DNA from 3 places in the Caballeronia sp. KNU42 genome. Region 3 is predicted to be linked to each of the others. Evidence: predicted binding sites of a transcription regulator. Region 3 holds the regulator's gene; each other region holds the start of a gene.
The links. Region 3 encodes HrcA, which represses chaperone genes, less so after heat shock. Its sites were predicted from a motif close to TTAGCACTCNNNNNNNNNGAGTGCTAA; they were not measured.

Region 1 (4,219 bases), on a different replicon from region 3:
TTGCTGTCAAAAGTCGCCACGCGAAGCACGCCGGCCTTCTTGATATCGTCGAGGCGATCGGCATGCGCCAGGCTCGACATGAACAGCAGCGACCCCATGAAAGCTGCGGTGAGAAGTTTGATTTTCATTATGTGTTGGTCTGCGCAGTTGTAGATAGAGCGAGCACCTAAGCGGTGCGTCACAGCCGGGAATGTAGCAGCGCACCGGGCCGTAACGAACCATCGATTCGTGTTGTGCTAAGCGCCAGACGGAATAATCAAGACGGTTAATCAGACCGGAACCTCACCGATTCACCCGACGCGTGGATTACTTCAGGCAGTTTCAACAGATCGTCGGACGTGATTTGCTGATCGTGGACCGGTGTCCGCAACCACACGCTCACCGCCCACGGCCTGAATGGCAACCTTGCAGATGTTTTCGTGGTTTAGCGCCATGCATTTGCCGTTGCGCTGAATATGCAAAGCAAAAATCGTTGATTGGTGAAAACGTGCGGAAGCTCAAGAATATGCGTCCAGCCATCCAAACCGCCCAACGACGTGGAGCAAACCAATGAGCAAGGCGAAGCGGCAGATCAAGCTAGGTGCTTTCCTGATGGAGACGGGCCACCATATTGCCGCCTGGCGTCATCCTGAGACGCATCGGGCGGGTGGGCTCGATTTCTCACACTACGCTGAACTCGCGCAGATCGCCGAGCGTTCGAAATTCGACGCGGTGTTTTTCGCGGACAGCGTAGGCATCCGGGATACGAATCTCGCATCGCTCTCGCGCACGGCCCGCGCCGACCACTTCGAACCGCTGACCCTGCTGGCCGCCTTGTCGGTAGTCACGAAGAACATCGGCTTGATCGCGACCGTATCCACCACGTTCAATGAACCGTTCAACGTCGCACGCAAGTTCGCTTCTCTCGACCACTTGAGCGGCGGACGCTCGGGCTGGAACCTGGTTACCTCCAGCAGCGAAACGGAAGCGCTCAACTTCGGCTTCGAGCAACATCCCGCTCACGCAGTTCGCTACGAACGCGCACGCGAATTCCATGACGTCGTCGCAGGCCTCTGGGACAGCTGGGAAGACGACGCTTTCATCCGCGACCGTGAAAGCGGGATCTATTTCGATCCTGACAAGCTGCATACGCTGGACCATCGCGGCCCGCATTTCAAGGTGCGCGGCCCGCTCAACATCGCCCGCTCGCCGCAGGGCTGGCCAGTGGTCGTGCAGGCCGGAGCATCGGATGCCGGCCGCGAGCTTGCCGCGCAGACCGCCGAGGTGATCTTCGTTGCGCACCAGACCCTCGATGAAGCCAAGGCGTTCTATCAGGACGTCAAGGGGCGGCTCATCAAATACGGCCGGCAACCTGAGGATCTGAAGATCATGCCGGGTATCTTCCCGGTCATCGGCAGGACGCTTGAAGAGGCACACGCGAAGTTCGACGCGCTACAGGACCTCATTCACCCCGATGTCGGCCTCGCATTGCTGTCGAAAATGACCGGCAGTGTTGATTTGTCGAAGTATCCCATCGACGGGCCGCTGCCCGACCTGCCGGAAACGAATGGCGGCAAAAGCCGGCAGCAATTGCTCTTCGATCTGGCGCGCCGCGAGAACCTGAGCATTCGTGACCTGTATCTGCGCATAGCCGGCGCTCGTGGACACCAGCAAGTCGTTGGCACTCCGGAGAGTATTGCCGATCAATTGCAGCAGTGGTTCGAGGAAGAAGGCGCGGACGGCTTCAACATCATGTCGCCATGGTTGCCGGGCGGGCTGACCGAGTTTGCCGAGCTGGTGGTACCGGAGTTGCAGCGGCGCGGCCTGTTTCGCACCGAGTATGAAGGCACGACGTTACGCGAGAATCTCGGACTGCCACGTCCGGAAAATCGCTACGTGCAGGCTATACAGAAGCGCGCAGCGGGCTGAACCACCCGGGCGCTCGCTATAGAACAGCCGCCAATCCAGCACTGCCGAGCACGATCGTAAACACGCGCGCCAAGGGGCTTTGCTAAAGCGGCCCGCTGGCGCCGCGTGACACGCGTGATGTACGCACTCGAAGCACCACGGCCAAATGCCAAACGCCGATAACGTTTCATGTATTCGTTATTGGATCGAGCCACCGCAGATTCCTATACTCAATTCCTGTTAGCACCCGTCTTCGAGGAGTGCTACTCATTCACCACAATTGGAATCCAACCATGAGCCTACGTCCGCTACACGACCGCGTGATCATCAAGCGCCTCGACCAGGAAACAAAAACCTCATCGGGCATTGTTATTCCCGAAAGCGCCGCTGAAAAGCCTGACCAGGGTGAAGTCATTGCGGTCGGTCCCGGCAAGCGTGATAGCGACGGCAAGCGCATCGAGCCCGACCTGAAGGTCGGCGAGCGCGTGCTCTTCGGAAAATATGCCGGCCAGCAGGTCAAGGTAGACGGCAACGAACTGCTCGTGCTGCGCGAAGAAGACATTGTCGCCGTAGTCACCCAACAATAACGGAGCTTCAGAAATGGCAGCCAAGGAAATTGTCTTTAGCGATAGCGCACGATCGAAACTGGTCGAAGGCGTCAACATCCTCGCCAACGCAGTGAAAGTAACGCTTGGGCCCAAAGGCCGCAATGTCGTGCTGGAGCGCAGCTTCGGCTCGCCGATCGTGACCAAGGACGGTGTATCGGTCGCGAAGGAAATCGAGCTGGCCGACAAGCTGCAAAATATCGGCGCGCAACTGGTTAAGGAAGTCGCGTCGCGCACCAGCGACGACGCCGGTGACGGCACCACTACAGCCACCGTGCTGGCGCAGGCGATCGTACGCGAAGGGCTGAAATACGTGGCTGCGGGTCTCAACCCGCTGGATCTGAAGCGCGGCATCGACAAGGCCGTGATCGCCGCTGCCGAAGAACTAAAGAAGATCAGCAAGCCCACCACGACCAGCAAGGAAATTGCCCAGGTCGCGACCATCTCGGCTAACGGCGAAGAATCGATCGGCCAGCGGATTGCCGAGGCGATCGATCGTGTCGGCAAGGAAGGCGTGATCACGGTCGAAGACGGCAAGTCGCTCGAAGATGAACTCAATGTGGTTGAAGGATTGCAATTCGATCGTGGCTACCTGTCGCCCTATTTCATCAACGATCAGGATAAACAGGTCGCCGTTCTCGACGAACCGTTCGTCTTGCTGCATGACAAGAAGGTATCGAATATCCGCGATCTGCTGCCGGTGCTGGAACAGGTTGCGAAGGCGGGACGACCGCTGCTGATCATCGCTGAAGATGTCGAGGGTGAAGCGCTCGCGACGCTCGTGGTCAACAATATCCGCGGCATCCTGAAGACAGTCGCGGTTAAAGCGCCGGGCTTTGGCGATCGTCGCAAGGCATTGCTCGAAGACATCGCGATCCTGACCGGCGGCCAGGTGATCGCAGAAGAAACCGGTCTCACGCTGGAAAAAGCGACATTGGCTGAACTGGGCCAGGCCAAGCGCATTGAAGTGGGCAAGGAAAACACCATCGTGATCGACGGCGCCGGCGACACGAAGAATATCCAGGCACGCGTCAAGCAGATCCGTGTGCAGATCGACGAAGCCAGTTCCGACTACGATAGCGAAAAGCTGCAGGAACGCGTAGCGAAACTGGCCGGCGGCGTAGCGGTGATCAAGGTGGGCGGTGCAACCGAGATCGAGGTCAAGGAGAAAAAGGATCGCGTTGACGATGCGCTGCACGCGACGCGTGCAGCAGTTGAAGAAGGCATCGTGCCGGGTGGCGGCGTTGCGCTCGTTCGCGTCAAGCAGGCAATCAGCGGCCTGAAGGGCGCCAACGCGGACCAGGACGCCGGGGTGAAGATCGTGCTGCGCGCATTGGAAGAACCATTGCGCCAGATCGTCACGAACGCGGGCGAGGAAGCCAGCGTGGTCGTCGCGAGGGTCGCCGAGGGTACGGGCAACTTTGGCTACAACGCGCAGACGGGTGAATACGGTGACCTGGTCGAATCGGGCGTGCTCGATCCGACCAAAGTGACGCGCACCGCGCTGCAAAACGCCGCATCTATCGCTGGCCTCCTGCTCACGACTGATGCAACGGTAACCGAAGCGCCGAAAAATGCAGCCCCTGCGGGTCCTGCCGGTGGACCGGGCGCCGGCGGACCTGGCTTCGATTTCTGAGGCTTTCTCACTTGTAAGCAGGCGGGCACGTCAGGGCGTCCGGTTTCAGACGCTTCGACGTGCGCTTCGGACTCGTGACGCAGCGGCTCGC
Region 2 (4,219 bases), 190 kb from region 3:
TTCAGCATGCTGATCGCGCAGGGTTACGGACCCGATCGCAGCGCATTTTTGTCAGCGTTCTTCACGCTGGTCGCAACCCACGGCTTGCACGTAACGGTTGGCCTGATCTGGATGGTGGTCCTGGCCATCCAGGTCATCGGCAACAAGAAAGTCACCCAACGCGATCTGACGCGCCTCACGTGTCTCAGCCTCTTCTGGCACTTTCTGGACATCGTGTGGATTTGCGTCTTTACCTTTGTTTATCTGACGAGCGTCGTATAAATGGCACACGCACATTCAATCGATACCGGCGCGGGCCACGGCAGCATGCGCTCGTATGTCATTGGCTTCGTCCTGTCGGTCGTGCTGACGGCCGCGGCTTTTGGACTGGTCATGCAACAGGCGTTGGGGCCGACCGAGACGATCATCGCGATCGCGGTGCTCGCGTTCGTCCAAATCCTCGTGCACCTGGTGTTCTTCCTGCATATGAACACGTCTTCATCGCAGCGATGGAACGTGCTCGCGTTCGGCTTCACCGTGATGGTGGCGGTGATCCTGATCGGCGGGACGTTGTGGGTCCTGCATAACGTCGGCGCGCACATGATGTCGCGCTAGGCCGCAGACGGACTGCCGGCTGAACGCTGGGCGGCGCCATGGGGAAACCTCTGGCGCCGTTTTTTTGGGGTACGCGTCGCGCACACGCAAATCGAGCAGGCAAAGAAAAGCCCGCCGTCTTTCGACGGCGGGCTTTCAACTCTTCCCTATGCACCGCTAGAAATCAGGTGGCGAAAGTTCTGCCTTCAACCCTTAAGCGTATTCAGTCAGCGCCGAACGCATTTTCTTCATTGCGCTGGCTTCGATCTGACGAATTCGTTCAGCCGATACGCCAAACTCGTCAGCAAGTTCATGCAGCGTCTTGCCACCCGAGCCATCGTCTTCCACTTCAAGCCAGCGCGCCTGAACGATCCGGCGGCTGCGTTCGTCGAGCGACTCGAGGGCGGTCGACAACCCTTCGCTTTGCAGCTTGTCGAACTGACGCGAAGCCAGCACGTTGGTCGGCTCATTGTGCGAGTCGGCGAGATACGCGATAGGCGCATACGATTCCTCGCCGTCATCGATCTGACCTTCCAGCGCGATGTCCCCGCCTGAAAGACGCGTTTCCATCTCCGACACTTCTTCGCGCTTCACATTCAGCTCTTTCGCCAGGCTATCAACCTCGTCCGGCGTGAACGCGTTATGTCCCGTCTTGTGGCTGCGAAGGTTGAAAAAGAGCTTGCGCTGCGCCTTCGTGGTCGCCACTTTCACCGTGCGCCAGTTGCGCAGGATGTACTCGTGAATCTCAGCCTTGATCCAGTGCATGGCATATGACACCAGCCGCACGTTCTGTTGCGGATCGAAGCGCTTCACGGCTTTCATCAAGCCGATATTGCCTTCCTGAATCAGGTCGGCGTGGGGCAGGCCGTATCCCAGGTAATTGCGGGCAATCGATACCACCAGCCGCAGGTGCGACAGCACGAGCTGACGAGCGGCGTCCAGGTTGTCGTTGTCACGGAATTCGGTGGCGTACTGACGTTCTTCCGACGGCGTTAGCATCGGAATCCGGTTGACAGCCGAAATGTAGGCGTCGATGTTGCCGATCTGGCCAGTCAACATGGACGACTGCGCAAACGTCAGCGCACCTGCCGAAGCGGCCTTGGCCGGCGCCGAGTGTCCAGTGTTCGGGAGGGTCATCGCATTGGTCACGCTTGTGTGCTCCTTATCAACAAAAAACCCGATGAAAAACCGGGTCTAGCAGGATATTAGCACTCTGCTATTTCGAGTGCTAAGGATTAGAGGTGCGTTGTGTGGTGGAGTTCCCATACGCTATTAGAATCTTCGTTCCAATAGGCTCTAAGTGGTTTCCCGCACTGTTACACGCCGCGAAACACTCTCTTTGTCAAAGTTACCGAAAGAAATTTGCAAGATTTCGCACGATTCAACCGCCAACCGGACTTCGACGAAACTTTATTCCGTGTTTTCCCCATTCAGCAGAACTCTTCCGAGCACTTTTTTGAGAGCGTCTCTAAAATGGCGCTTGCTGCATTAGTGACAAGCCCGACTTGTGAGAATCCCGTTCTGGAGTATTCATGCAGAAGAACAAAAGTGTCTGGCAAAAGCGCTCTTTTTATGGTGCGTTGTTTGGTGCGTTGGTCCTGACTTCGGCCACTGCCCGCGCCGATCAGTTCGGCGTGCAGATCGCGGGCGGGGTTGCCGACCATGACGTCCGGAAGGCGGATGTCGGTGTGGTCTGGGACCCTAACTGGACCTGGTGGGAAATCGGCGGCTTCCACTTCACCGTTGTGGGCGAAGCCCACGTGGCCTACTGGGATATACGCGAAAGCCAGGCATCGAATCCGGGAATCTGGGAATTCGGCGTGACGCCGGTGTTCCGCTTCATCAAGAGTTCGGGATGGTTTCGGCCCTATGTGGAAGCGGGCGTGGGCGTACGTCTCCTGTCACACGTTCGTGAAACCGAGACGCGTACCTTCTCTTCGGCCTTTCAGTTTGCTGACGTAGTGGGCGTCGGAGCCCAATTCGGCGCTCATCAAAACTACCAGGCTGGCTTCCGGTTTCAGCATTTATCCAACGGCGGTATCGAACACCCGAATCCTGGTATAAATTTCAGCCAGATATATTTGCAATACAACTTCTGACGGGGACCGTGTCCATCGGTTCCTCAAGTGTGAGAGGAACTGCAGATGCCGGCACAACCCATCGATACGCCCATCGAGGCAATCCGCGAACTTGAGCGCGAGCGTTTTCGCGCGATGGTCGACGGTGACGGCGAATTGCTGGACGCGCTGCTGGCGGAGAACGCCAGCTACGTCCACACCAATGGCAAGCGCGAGACGAAGCGTCAGTTTATTGATGCGATCACGGCGGGCCGCAGGCGTTATCGGCAGATCGAGATCCAGTCGCAGGACGTGATGCCGGGCGGGCGGGACACGTGGATCGTGTTTGGCCGCGCTTTGCTCGAGATGGAGTCGAAGAACGGCGCCTTGCTGTTTCCCATCGCGTATACGGCCATCCACATCCAGGTCGATAAGCAATGGCAGTTGCTCGCAATGCAGGCGACACGCGTGGCGCTGGATTAGCACCGTTTCGACGCCGTTCGATGGAGCGTCGCGGTTCGACCGGCGGGGCGGCGCCTCGTGAGCGCCGGCCGCCATGTCGATACCGGTTGTCGTGTTTTATCGCCTGCTTCGCGAATGCCTGCCGCGCTGAGCAAGAAAGCGGTGCCTGATAACACCACCGCTCGTCACTTAGTTACTTCTTGCCTCAAAACCAAACCCCTTCACGCCGCGACCGCTTCGCTTTCCACTTCCTTGCGCCCAACCCAGCGCACGCGATTGACCGCGCTGACAATGGCATCGGCGACCGCCTGAGTTGCGTTCGCATTCACCGCAACGCCGAACCGCATGGCCTGGTCGCCAATCCGGCAGCCGATGAACACCGCCGTCTCACCCTTCGCGGTCGCGGCGGTTTCAAACGATGTCACCTCGATCGACACACCGGCCACGCTGGCTACCGCTGCTGCGATTGCCTGCGCTTGCGCTTCGTCGGCGACCGCGGATACGGGCAGCTTCACGTGGCGTCCATCGAAGTAAATAGTCGATGCATCGCGCGACGCCGGGCCTTGCGCATCGAAGTATTCGCGCTGGAACAACGCGCAAATGGCTTCGCCGGACACTTCCGCGCCGGAGGCGTCGGCGACTTTCTGCACGGCGTGGCTGAATTCGATCTGCACGCGGCGCGGCGGCGTGAAGCCCAGCCCGCGTTCAAGCAGGTACGTCGCGCCGCCTTTACCCGACTGGCTGTTCACGCGGATCACGGCATCGTAGCTGCGGCCAAGATCGGCAGGGTCGATGGGCAGATACGGCACGTCCCATATCGTGCCCGGTTCACGCTGGGCGAAACCCTTGCGGATGGCATCCTGATGTGAGCCGGAGAAGGCCGTGAACACGAGATCGCCGGCATACGGATGCCGCGGATGTACCGGAATCTGGTTGCATCGCTCGACCACGCGGCGCACGCCGTCGATATCCGAAAAATCCAGACCGGGGTCGATACCCTGCGTGTACAAATTCATCGCGAGCGTGACGAGATCCACGTTGCCCGTGCGCTCGCCGTTGCCAAAGAGGCAGCCTTCCACGCGATCGGCGCCGGCAAGGATCGCGAGTTCCGCTGCGGCGACTGCCGT
Region 3 (4,219 bases):
AAGACGTCTACCCGCTTCACGCCTGCGGCTCCGAGTTCGGCGAGCGACGGCGCTGTATAGGGCTGCAGCCATTCTGCCCGGCCAAAACGCGACTGGAATGTCACCCGGCATTCCACCGGTGACAACCCAAGCGCCGCCATCAGCAACGAGCCGGTCTGTTGACACTGATCATGGTATGGATCGCCAAGATCCATGGTGCGCTTTGGCACGCCGTGGAAACTCAGCACCAGCCGGTCCCCGGCCGCGAAGTCCGGCTGGCCGTGATGCCGCCAATAGTCCCGCACCTGCTCGGCCAGCGCACCAATATAGGCCGGATGGTCCGCATATTGGCGGATGGTGCGCAGCTCCGGCTGATTGCGCACGCGCCGCAAGGCATTAAACGCGTCGTCGAACGCGGTGGCCGTGGTCGACGACGAATATTGCGGATACATGGGTACGAGCAGTACGCGCTCAGCGCCTTCCAGCTTGAGTTGATTCATCATGGCCGGAATGCCGGGCGTGCCGTAGCGCATGGCGTAGTCCACGATCACGTGATAGTCGTTCACCATGAATAACCGCCGCAACGCCTCAACCTGCTTTTCCGTATACACACGCAACGGCGAGCCTTCGGGCAGCCAGACCTGGGCATATTTTTTCGCCGACGCCCGGCCCCGGAACGGCAGGATGGCCAACCGCAGGATGACTTGCCACGCGAGCGCAGGAATTTCCACCACGCGCGGGTCCGACAAGAACTGCGCGAGGTATTTGCGCACCGCCTTGGGCGTGGGCGCATCCGGCGTGCCGAGGTTGATCAGCAGCACCGCAACGCGATGCGAAGCGGAAGGCTGCGAAGGCAACTCGAGGTCGTAGCGCATAAAGGAAAGAGGCTGTGAAGCCCGTGGAAGTAAGTGAAACCCATTATAGCGGCGGGTTTCGGAACGCAACATCGACCGAACGGCCGAGTGGTGAACGAGGCTGGGGCAAGGCAAGATGGGTTGTCTGCCGGAGGGCTTCGCAGCATTTTGCGGACCGGACCGGCAGACGGCTTATTGCAGACTTATCGCACTATTGCTGGCTACTGAGCGAGAGGGACAACAGGCGCGCGGTGATATCGACGATTGGAATCACGCGGTTGTATGCCATCCGCGTGGGTCCGATCACCCCCAGCGTACCTACGATCTTCCCGTTCACCTCATAGGGCGCTGTCACAACGCTCATTTCCTCGATCGGTACGAGATTCGACTCTCCGCCGATAAAAATCTGCACGCCTTGCGCGTGGCTCGATACGTCGAGTAATTGAAGGAGACTCGTCTTTTGGTCGAACACGTCGAAGAGCTTGCGCAGCCGCGCCATGTCGGAGGAAAGATCCGCCACTTCCAGCAGGTTGCGCTCGCCAGAAATCAGCAGGGTGTCGCCTTGATCCGTTTCGTCGACGCTCGCGGCCACCGCTGCCTGCATGAGCGAGGTCATGTCGCCGCGCAACGCGTCGATTTCCTCGCGCAGTCGGCGGCGTACTTCGTCGAAGGACAGCCCGGCGAAATTCGCGTTGATATAGTTCGACGCCTCGGTGAGCTGCGACGGCGAGTAGTCGCGTTGAGTGGCCATGATGCGGTTCTGCACGTCGCCTTCAGGCGTCACTATGATCAGCAGGATGCGCTTGTCGGACAGGCGCATGAACTCGATCTGCTTGAACATGTGGCTGCGGCGCGGCGTGAGAATGACGCCAGCGAACGTGGACAGGTTCGAGAGCACGCTCGCCGCGGCAGCCACGATCTTCGCCGGCTCGCCGCCCTGCAGCTTGATCTTGACGGCGGAGGTCATGGCTTCGTCGTCGGTGGTTTCGACGGTGAGCATGGTGTCCACGAAGAGCCGGTAACCGCGCGGCGTGGGAATCCGCCCCGCCGACGTATGCGGACTCACCACCAAGCCAAGGTCTTCCAGGTCCGACATGACGTTGCGGATGGTGGCAGGGCTGAGCTCGAGGCCGGAGTAGCGCGACAGCGTGCGGGAACCGACCGGCTGACCTTCGGCTATATAGCGCTCGATCAGCGTCTTGAGGAGGGTCTGGGCACGGGGGTCTAGCATGGGGAAATTTTAGCTCAACGTGTAAGGAAACAGCGAGCACAGCAAAAAAGGGCGACGACGGTTGAGGCTGGTTTGTCATTCACCCGTCATCAATTCATGATCCACACCATTCTAGCGACAATTCCCCGTCGCGCCCGGGGCTTGGCGTATACACACAACTCCTAAGCGCCGCGGGCAGGCGCACGGTTCTTTTCGACACTCACCTATGGTGTAATGCCGGCATGGAAATTGGGACCCAATTCAAGACTGTCGCGCTCGTGGGGCGCAACAATACGCCCGGCATCAGGGAGCCGCTGACGGCGCTCGCCGCTTGCATCGTGAAACGCGGCTTCGACGTCGTGTTCGAAACCGAAACGGCGGATGACGTCGGCGTGACCGACTACCCGGCCTTGAGCGCACAGGAAATTGGCGCGCGCGCGGACGTGGCGGTCGTGCTCGGCGGCGACGGCACCATGCTAGGCATTGGGCGGCAGCTCGCGCCATATCGCACGCCGCTGATCGGCGTCAACCACGGGCGGCTCGGTTTCATCACGGACATCACGCTGGCCGAAATGCACGAGCTCGTGCCGCAGATGCTCGCCGGCAGTTTCGAGCGCGAAGAGCGGACCTTGCTGGAAGCGCGCATTGTCCGGGACGGCCAGCCGATCTATCACGCGCTGGCGTTCAATGACGTCGTGGTGAATCGGAGCGGTTTCTCAGGCATGGCGGAACTGCGCGTGTCGGTGGATGGACGCTTCATGTACAACCAGCGCTCGGACGGGCTGATTGTCGCCACACCCACGGGGTCGACCGCGTACGCGCTGTCCTCGTCCGGACCGATCCTGCATCCGCAATTGCAGGGGTTCGTACTGGTGCCCATTGCGCCGCATTCACTGTCCAACCGTCCGATCGTGCTACCCGACGACTCTCAGGTGGATATCCAGATTATTGGCGGGCGCGACGTGAACGTGAATTTCGACATGCAGTCGTTTACCGCTGTCGAATTGAACGACACCATTGAAGTGCGGCGTTCGCGCCATACCGTGCCGGTGTTGCACCCGATTGGCTATAGCCACTACGCCACGCTGCGCAAGAAGCTGCACTGGAACGAATATCCCTCGCACGAAGACGCCACGAAACTCTAAGACGCCCATGCTCCGTCATCTCTCGATTCGCGACTTCGTCATTGTCGCCGCGCTAGACCTCGAGTTCGAGCGCGGCTTCACCGTATTTTCAGGCGAAACCGGCGCCGGCAAGTCGATTCTCATCGACGCCCTCGCGCTCACGCTCGGCGCGCGGGCCGACGCCAGCATTGTGCGCACCGGAGAAGCGCGGGCGGACATCACCGCCGAGTTTTCGACCCACGCGCAAGTCTCGCGCTGGCTGGACGAGCACGCGCTGGCAGTTGGCGATGCCGACACCGTCATGCTGCGCCGTGTGGTCGATTCGAGCGGGCGTTCGCGGGCGTTTATCAACGGTACGCCGGCGACGCTCGTGCAGTTGCGTGAACTGAGCGAAATGCTCGTCGACATCCACGGCCAGCACGCGCATCAATTGCTGATGCGTCCCGACGCTCAGCGCGAACTCTTCGATACCCACGCGGGCCTTCTCGATTCAGCGCAAAAAGTGGCGCGGACGCATAGGGTCTGGCGCGACGCCACGCAGGCAGTCGAACTGGCGCAAAACCGCGATCGCGAGTTGCAACTGGAGCGCGAGCGTCTTGCATGGCAGTTGAGCGAACTCGACAAACTCGCGCCGCAGCCAGGCGAGTGGGAAGAAGTGAGCGCCGAGCATCATCGGCTATCGCATTCGGCGAGTTTGATCGACGGTGTGCAAGGTGCGCTGAACGCGCTGTCCGAGTCGGACGAAGCCATGATCACGCAACTCTCTTCCATCGTCTCGAAGCTGCGCGGTCTGGTCGATATCGACCCTGCCCTTGCCGACGTGCTGGCTTCGCTCGAACCTGCCGAGATTCAATTGCAGGAAGCGTCGTATTCGCTCTCGCATTATGCGCAGCGGCTCGAACTCGATCCGAACCGCCTCGCGCAGGTTGAGCATCGGATGGAGCAACTGCATTCGGCTGCGCGCAAGTTCCGCATGCAACCCGAAGCGTTGCCCGAGGAGCATGCCGAGCGGCGCAGGCAGCTGGCAGCGCTCGATGCCGCCGCCGATCTCG

Region 1: the regulator HrcA is predicted to act here: its motif matches at 2,128-2,154, upstream of ACSOSP_RS19630 (co-chaperone GroES).
Region 2: the regulator HrcA is predicted to act here: its motif matches at 1,779-1,805, upstream of rpoH (RNA polymerase sigma factor RpoH).

The regions. Positions count from the first base shown of each region.
Region 1 is NZ_CM132389.1:127,367-131,585, forward strand. It holds gene ACSOSP_RS19620 (ABC transporter substrate-binding protein) at 1-128, opposite strand, end outside; gene ACSOSP_RS19625 (LLM class flavin-dependent oxidoreductase) at 550-1,908, shown strand; gene ACSOSP_RS19630 (co-chaperone GroES) at 2,181-2,474, shown strand; gene groL (chaperonin GroEL) at 2,488-4,128, shown strand.
Region 2 is NZ_CM132388.1:3,299,163-3,303,381, forward strand. It holds gene cyoC (cytochrome o ubiquinol oxidase subunit III) at 1-261, shown strand, start outside; gene cyoD (cytochrome o ubiquinol oxidase subunit IV) at 262-594, shown strand; gene rpoH (RNA polymerase sigma factor RpoH) at 787-1,722, opposite strand; gene ACSOSP_RS14920 (acyloxyacyl hydrolase) at 2,106-2,672, shown strand; gene ACSOSP_RS14925 (nuclear transport factor 2 family protein) at 2,718-3,113, shown strand; gene leuA (2-isopropylmalate synthase) at 3,314-4,219, opposite strand, start outside.
Region 3 is NZ_CM132388.1:3,484,366-3,488,584, reverse strand. It holds gene hemH (ferrochelatase) at 1-854, opposite strand, end outside; gene hrcA (heat-inducible transcriptional repressor HrcA) at 1,045-2,064, opposite strand; gene ACSOSP_RS15745 (NAD kinase) at 2,286-3,188, shown strand; gene recN (DNA repair protein RecN) at 3,196-4,219, shown strand, end outside.